DNA from 2 places in the Carnobacterium sp. FSL W8-0810 genome. Region 1 is predicted to be linked to the other one. Evidence: predicted binding sites of a transcription regulator. Region 1 holds the regulator's gene; the other holds the start of a gene.
The links. The regulator NrdR, encoded in region 1, represses ribonucleotide reductase genes. The targets are predictions, from matches to a motif close to ACACNATATATNGTGT.
Positions count from the first base shown of each region.

Region 2: a site for NrdR is predicted at 1,756-1,771, ahead of NST49_RS04190 (deoxynucleoside kinase). Genes of this name have one in related genera too.

Region 1 covers NZ_JBBOWO010000001.1:2,328,662-2,332,860, forward strand. The annotation lists gene dnaI (primosomal protein DnaI) at 1-529, opposite strand, end outside; gene NST49_RS11255 (replication initiation and membrane attachment family protein) at 532-1,980, opposite strand; gene nrdR (transcriptional regulator NrdR) at 2,005-2,472, opposite strand; gene coaE (dephospho-CoA kinase) at 2,635-3,246, opposite strand; gene mutM (DNA-formamidopyrimidine glycosylase) at 3,263-4,102, opposite strand; gene polA (DNA polymerase I) at 4,170-4,199, opposite strand, start outside.
Region 2 covers NZ_JBBOWO010000001.1:852,393-856,591, reverse strand. The annotation lists gene NST49_RS04195 (NupC/NupG family nucleoside CNT transporter) at 1-840, opposite strand, end outside; gene NST49_RS04190 (deoxynucleoside kinase) at 833-1,498, opposite strand; gene NST49_RS04185 (carbohydrate-binding domain-containing protein) at 1,869-3,776, opposite strand; gene NST49_RS04180 (DUF4956 domain-containing protein) at 3,776-4,199, opposite strand, start outside.

The sequences.
Region 1 (4,199 bases):
GCGCTCCTAACAAATAAGTTTTACCTACACCAAATGATCCCTGTAAATATAAGCCTTTATGAAATTCTTTGGGCTTAGTTAAATAAGCATCAATAAAATCATAGACCTCTGAAATAGCATATCGGCGTTCATCTGTTAAATCAAAATCTGCTAATTTAGCATTTCGTACATCTTTAGGCATATCCATTGAATAAATCCGATTTTTGATTTCTAATTCTTTTTGTTTAGCGATCAATTCAGCCGAAGGTACATAGGTCACGTCAATGTAATGATAATTTAAAACTAATTTAGGATGGTAACCAGGAGCCATCATACCTTCTTTTAATTGAAATTTCTTTTTTTCTTGTACATATTCATATAATTTAGCATAACTTTTAACAATGGCTTCATCATCCAAATTTTGACGATTGTCTGCAATAAATTGCGTCACATCGGGATCATCTAAAACTTCTTGAATGAGTTCTTCATATTTATCCGTTAAATTTCGATCTTTGATCATTCGCGTCAAGCTTTCACCAATATCCTCCATTATTATTCACCTTCTTTGCCAAAATTTTGAATTCTTTTCAACCGTTCCATAAACGCTTGTTTCTCTTCTTCACTCATCGGTTTTTCTTCCATTTGGTTATTTTCTGCTTTGGCCCAATCTGGAAGAGTTTCTTTTCTTATCGTGGTTTGATTATTGTAATTACCTTTACTTCTGTTTTGTGTGTAGGTCTTGTTACGATTTTCTTGTTGTTGTTTTTTTTCAGCATTTTCTAAATACATTTTTTTAACCTTTTGAATCGCTTCTTCAGGTGCTACTACCTTTTCTTGCGCCCAGTCATTGGCGATTTTATAAGCTAATTTTTGGTCAAGCGTTGGGTTATTTTTCACAACTAAAACATAATGAATCAAAATATTGATCACCGCTGTTGGTAAATTAGCTTTCTTCACGATTTCTTCTAAAGTCCATTCTTCAGGTTTTGTTACAAAACCGCCTTTTTGTTCTTTAATAGAATTCATAAAATCATAAGGGCTTATTTGCTCACTTACTTCGATGACCGCAATATCTTCTTTAGTTAATCCCTTTTTCATAAGATCATTTTCACGCGTTTTTTGCTGATTTACATCGATCTGGATATCTTTTTCCACCACGTCTTTTAAAGAAATATTTTGTTGGTTTTTATTATGATAATCATCATATACTAATTTCTTTAATTTTTTTTCATCAATGGTTCCAGTTTCAATATCTGATGCATTAAGAATAAATTGTTGCATCGTTAATTCGTCTAAACCATATAACGTGTGCAATACAAGAATCGTTTCCTCTATTTCTTTTGTAATGGAAGAACGATTGATGTATTGCTGATTTAAACCTGAATAAAAAAATTTCAAATCAAACGTTTTCGGATCAACTTTCGGATTAGAATTGGCTGTTTTCCCAATATATGAAACAGGCTCTTTTAAAAGTTCCTTTTCTCTTTTTAGTAATTCAGCGTCAAACTGAAACACGTCTAAAAATGACTTAGTGATTTCTTGAAATTTCTGTTTGTCTATCTTTTCTACAATGAATCGTTTTCTCAAATTTTTAAATTTTCGTTCACCAACTCTTTCTAATAACAATAAACTTAATAAATCATCTTTGAAAAATACCTCACTAGTTTGAGGAGCTTGCAATTCATAGATCGTTAATTTAGTCGTATCTGTTTGGACATAGGTTTTAAGGAGACCTATCGCTTCTAACTTGATCCTAGCTTGATAGAGTTCAGGGATACCGATATTTAACACTGTCAGCAATTCCGAATGCAGAATTCCTTCACTCCAATATTTTTCTTCTTCTATTTCAGTCCATAATGTCATATAAAGGCTATATGCAGCAGTGCCAATCAAAGGTTGATACAAAAAAGTGAGAATTTTTTGATCAATATCCGATAGTAACGCATTTTGTTTTACTAAAAACCCATCTTTAGGACTTAAGTTTTTCCATGGATATCCCAAAACGATTCACACCTTTCTGTCTCACTAATTTTTTTCAGCTTTTTTTCTTTCAAATTCTTGAAGTTCTTTAAGAAAGACACTCATATCTTTAAATTGACGATAGACACTAGCAAAGCGGATATACGCTATTTCATCTACATCAGCTAATTTTTCCATAATGTATTCTCCAATAATAGCAGAAGAAACTTCATTTTCGCCTAACCCTCTGATTTGATTTTCTACTTCATCCACTATTTTTTCAACTTGTTCCATTGCTACAGGTCGTTTTTCACAAGAACGAATCAACCCTCTTAAAATTTTTTCACGATTAAATTCTTCTCTGGTTCCATTTTTTTTGATCACTAAAAGAGGTGTTTTTTCAACCCGTTCAAATGTAGTAAATCGAAAACTACAGGCTTCACATTCTCTTCTTCTACGAATGGCACGTCCATCATCTGCTGGACGACTATCGACAACTTTAGAACCATTATTTTGACAGCGTGGACATTGCATTATTATCATTCCTATCTTAAGTGCGTCTTATCTCTGCACTAGTTTTGTACACAGTTATTTACACTATTATACCATACAACAATCACAGATAAAACCGGTTAAAATCGGTAAAAAGAGCAAAGAATAAAGCACTGATGCTTTATTCTTTGCTCTTTTCAATTTTTATTTTATGCATGAATTGGGTTTTATTTTTTCAATCCACTTTAAAACTTGTTTTTTTGTATGTTCAACTGTCCCATTATTATCAATTATAATATCTCCCAGAGTTATTTTTTCTGAAATAGACAACTGAGCAGCAATTTTTTGCAATGCTTCATTTCTTTTTATTCCATCTCTTTTCATTAAACGGTCTATTTGAGTCTCCGGTGTTGTAGCTACTACCATGATTTGATCAACATCATCTTTATATCCAGTTTCAAAAAGCAGAGGAATATCTAATACAATAACAACAGGATGCTGTTTTAAGTAATCATCTTTCTTAGTCATAATCCATTGCCGTATGTGTTGAGATAACATTTCGTTTAACTGCTCTCTCTCTTTTTCATCATTAAATACGATTTTTCCCAGTTCAGAACGATTTAAAGTACCATCAGGTAGAATAATTTTATCACCAAAATAGGCTTTTAATTTATTTAACCCTTCTGTGCCAGGTTCTACTACTTCTCTAGCACCAATATCTGCATCTACAACAGGGTAACCCTGTTCCTTAAACAATTTACTAACAGTTGACTTGCCAGTAGCAATACTGCCAGTTAGCCCTAAAATTACAGTCATATTATCCCCTCTTTATTTAGTAATCACTGTCTAATTGCTGGCAATTAGGACAAAAATGAGTTCCTCGTTGAGCTACTTTTATTTTTTCTATAGGCGTTCCACATCGAATACACGGACTTCCTTTTTTACCATAAACCGCTAATTTCACTTGAAATGTCCCAGCATCTCCAAGTGCATTTTTATAAGTGCGAATCGTCGTTCCACCAGCTTTTACAGCATCCCCTAAGACTTTGATAATGGATTCATGCAACCTTGAAACTTCATTTTTACTTAAGCTATTTGCAGCTCTCATCGGATGGATCTTAGCTACAAATAAAGCTTCATCTACATAAATATTTCCTAATCCAGCTACAATTGTTTGATCCAATAACAGAGGCTTAATAGACCGTTTTTTAGTTTGTAGTGTAGTATAAAATGTCTTTCCATCAAAAGCTTCTTTAGTCGGTTCAGGACCAAGTAGCCTTATACCTGTCGTACTAAACTCTTTTCCTAAAGGAACAAGTGTCATCCGACCAAATTTCCGTACATCCAGATAACGTAAATCTCTTCCGTCTGTTAAATGAAAAACGATATGTGTATGTTTTTTTAAAGGTGCTGTTGAATTTTCTACCTCATACTTACCTTCCATACGCAAATGAGAAACCAAAGCCCAATGTTCAAAACGGAAAATAATGTATTTTCCTCGTCTATCAAACTCTATGATCGTTTCTCCAACTAAAAGCTGTTTAAATTCTTCGCTATCGATAGATCCAGCAACGATACGGTCCCAATAAACATCTACTGATTGAATCGTTGCGCCTAATACAAGTTGTTCTAAACCTTTTCTAACCGTTTCAACTTCTGGTAATTCAGGCAAATTTTTACTTCCTTTCTATCTAAAAAATGTTTCTGCTATAACTGAACATAGCAGAAACATTTCCTTCTTATTTCGCTTCGTACCAGCTTTTCCCGCT
Region 2 (4,199 bases), 1.5 Mb from region 1:
TAGAACCCCTGTAAAACTGGTCCCTACTAACCCTAAAATACTATTCAATAATGCCACAATAGAAATACCAGCAATCAAACTCGCACCGATACCTAAAACCATTTGAAGCCCATTGTTGATTCCTTCGGCCATGGCAGAAAAAAGAGAGGTATTCGAGCCTTTACGATCTAAAGTTACATCAGTTACTTTACTAACTTCTGTCTCAGGCGTTAAGATTTTAGCTACCAGTAATGATCCAAACGGTACTAAAGCCGTTGTAATCAATAACCATTTCATCGGAATACCTAATAAATTATATCCCACTAAGATAGAAGCCGACATAGATCCCATTCCTGCAACTAAAACTGTCATCAACTCTGATTTTGTCATATCAGGCAAATATTTTGCAACTAAGAAAGGCGCTTCTGTCTGCCCCAACAACATATTTGCTACAGCAACAAAAGATTCTGCTTTTTCAGTTCCTAACAACTTTCCAACTGCTCCACCTATGATTTTAACGACCCAACCAACTACACCTAAGTAGCCAAGGATCCCTGTCAAAGCAGATAGGAAGATAATAACACCTAATACATCAATGAAGAAGTATCCTCTTCCAAATAAATCGCCAAACACAAAAGATAGTCCTTCATTCGCAAAACTGAATAGTTTCGTTACACCTGCAGCTAACTGTTCAATGATCCAGCTGCCTACAGGAACTTTAATTAAGAACAAAGCCAACACTAATTGAGCTGCTAGCGCAACTCCAACCGTACGCTTATTAATTGCTTTTTTATTGTCTGATAAGAGAAATAAAATCCCTAACATGACTATAATGCCTAAAACTGTTATTACTCTACTCATTGATTCTACTCTCCATTTCAACTAACTTTTCTTTTACTAATTTCACCACAAAATCCGCGTCTTCACTATTATTGATCACATCGATTTTATCAATATTGATCACTAAAACATCAGATTCTTTATAGTGATGAGTGACCCAATTATCATAACCTTGCCAAAGAGCTTTGTAATAGTCCATTAATCCTTGATCTTGTTCAAAGTCTCTGCCTCGCAAACCGATTCTGTAAAGAATCGTTTCAAAGGAGCCTTGTAAATAAACCATTAAATCTGGAGATTTTTTAGGCAGTTCTTGTAATTCTTCCATCATGTTGTTCAATAATTTTTCATAAATACTAAACTCTGAAGCTGAGATACGTCCTAACTCTGTATTTACTTTGGCAAAATACCAATCTTCATAAATTGAGCGATCCAACACATTATTCTTGTTGTGTAAAGCTTCTTTAATACTTTTAAAACGACTACTTAAAAAATCTAATTGCAATAAAAACGGGTATCGTTTTAAATGCTGTTCCTCTTCACTTGCTGTGTAAAATAAAGGCAATATTTCATTGTCATCTACATTCTCATAGAATACCTCACTGTTTAAAGATTTTCCTAACAGTTCAGCTACACTTGTTTTTCCTGCTCCAATCATTCCACCAATTACTAAAATCGCCATCTGCCCCTCTCCTCATTGCATGGAAAAAGAGCAGCATAGTTCAGCTACTCTTTTTCCATCTCATTACTAGTTGTTATCTTAGTAGTTTCTAGAAATCGTATTGCTTAAATTTTTTGTTGCATCTTTTTATGTAACTATTTATAGTTTATGCAGTAGTTCATTGCTTAACCATCGATTAGCTCCTTAGCTATAATACTATGATATGAAAATTATATCAACCTGAAATTATACCATATGTGCTAATTACTAAAAAACAAACACCATATATTGTGGTTGCGCATTCAATACATCCTATAGACTAAAAAATAGACAAGCCTTAGGAATTTTCCTACTGACTTGTCTATTCTATTTTACTTCTTAACTAACTAGGTTAAGGCATGGTTGGTATACTATCTGTATTTCCTTCACTGGGTTTTTGCATGTCCCCATTTGGTTGCATGTTCTTGTCACCGGGCTGTTGCATGCCGCCCCCCATTTGTCCTGTTGTAGTGCCTACTGTTGTTGATACTGATTCAATTGGAACTTCAAAAGTTTCATCATTAATGGATAAAGTGTATGTTTCATCTACTGCTAAATCAGCAGAGCTGAACTGTACAGAAGTGAAACTTTTATCTGCTGTCCATGATAAGAGAACTGTACCGTCTGCATCGCTTAATTCAATTTTGCTACCCGCTTCATAAGTTGTTTCAAATCCATAAAAAACACTTACTTGACTAGAACTGTCTGCAAAAGTTACTGCCATTCCAGAGCTTCCAGCAGCCATTAACGTTCCGCCAGTTATCACAGCCTCTCCATTTGAATCAATTGTTCCGTTACCATCATTTTCTGGTCCGCTAACAGTCGTCACCCCTCCAGAAATTTCAATCGTTCCGTTTGAATCTAATCCATCACCACTGCTGTTCACTGTCAATGTACCACCAGAAATGACCAATGTATTTTCACTGTAGCTGCCAGATTCACCCGGTCCGGCTGCTTGTTCAGTTGTTGTTGAAGTCCCACCAGATACATTTACTCCGTCATCACTAGCTACAACGTTTATTTCTCCATTACTGATTGTAATCGCCTTACCTTCGATTCCTTCATAACTTTCTGTAATAGCAACACTCGAACCACTTAATTGCAAATCATTATCAGCATGTAAGCCATCGTCTCCGGCAATTAATGTGAGCGATCCTCCTGCAAGTGTCAGATTTCCATCAGTATGCACTGTATCATCAGCCGCATCAATTGCAATCGTGCCATCATTAATAATCAACTCGCCGGCTGCTTTCAATCCTTTGGTACTGGTTGAACTGATCTCATCGCTATCCGCATTTTCTTCTTCATCTGCTGCTTGAGCAAAGAAATCCATCCCTTCTTGTGTTTTTGCTACTGCATTGGCACTCCCGCCACCTGCTGTAATGTCAAATGTTCCGCCATCAATTTGAAGTAGCGTTTCAGCTTGAATACCGTCTTGCTCTGCATCAATAGTAAAGTTACCTCCGGCTATATAGACAAAACCTTTGCCTTCTTCATCTGCATTATCGGACTGAATACTATCTGTTCCGGTTTCAAGAGTAAACGTTCCATCTTTGATTTTCACTGCATCTTTTCCTGAAAGTCCTTGGCCTGCTGCAGTAATATTATACGTACCACTTACGACGATTAATTCATCTTTTGCTACGATTCCGTGATTCGTATTCGCATGTATCGTTAAACTACCAGAGCCGTTAAATGCCAAATCAGCTTTACTAAAAATTGTTCCATCAATACTAGTCGCATCGGCATCCGTATCAAGTGTTGCTGTACTTCCAGCTTTATCAGTCAATGTATTTTCTGATCCTTCTGCCAATGTCACAAAGACTTTATCAGCTTCTTCGATCAATAAAGGAGCACTTGTTGAGGAGGTAATATCTACTCCGTCAAAGATCAAATGAACTTCTTCAGTATTCGGGGCCGTTACTTTGATTTGACCATCTGAAAGAGTTCCGCTGATCAAATATGTTCCACCAGTTGTAATTGTAACAACATTACCATCAACCGTTGCTCCTTCTCCGCTGCTTGTGTTCTGATTGTCAGCCAATTGGATAGTAGTAGAATCAGCCTCGTCATATCCGACTTCAAGATCATCGGAACTAAATTCTAAATCATAATCTACTGTACTTTCTACAGTGCCAGACTCAGTTGCTGTAGCAGAATCTGCACTTTGACTAGTGCCAGAAGCGGTTGATTGGCATCCGGCTAACATCACCAAAACAGCTAGTGATAAAAATGGTGTGATCTTCGTCTTTTTTTTCATTAGAGTTCTTCCTTTCCAGCTAACGAGCGTCCACAGATAATTTCTAAATTTCCATTTCTGCAACGCAATGCGTCGATTAATTGTTTTTCCTGATTTTGATCTTTCAATTCGATCGTATATTCAATCCGAAACAGACTGCCCATATTGGTAGTCTTTACTCTTATCATCTGATAACTGGACAAGTATTGTTCGAAGATATCATCAAAAACAGCGCTATAATCTAGATTTTCTGGAATTGTTATTTTTAACAACCGAACCCGTTCACCCATTTCGCCAAAGCTGGAAAGATTTAATCCAACCATTGCGCCGCAAATAATCAAGGCAAATACTACAGCAAATCCAATATACCCCATTCCGGTTGCCAGCCCAACGGCCATTGCCAGAAAGATGCTGCTGATTTCCTTAGCTGAACCTGGTACAGAA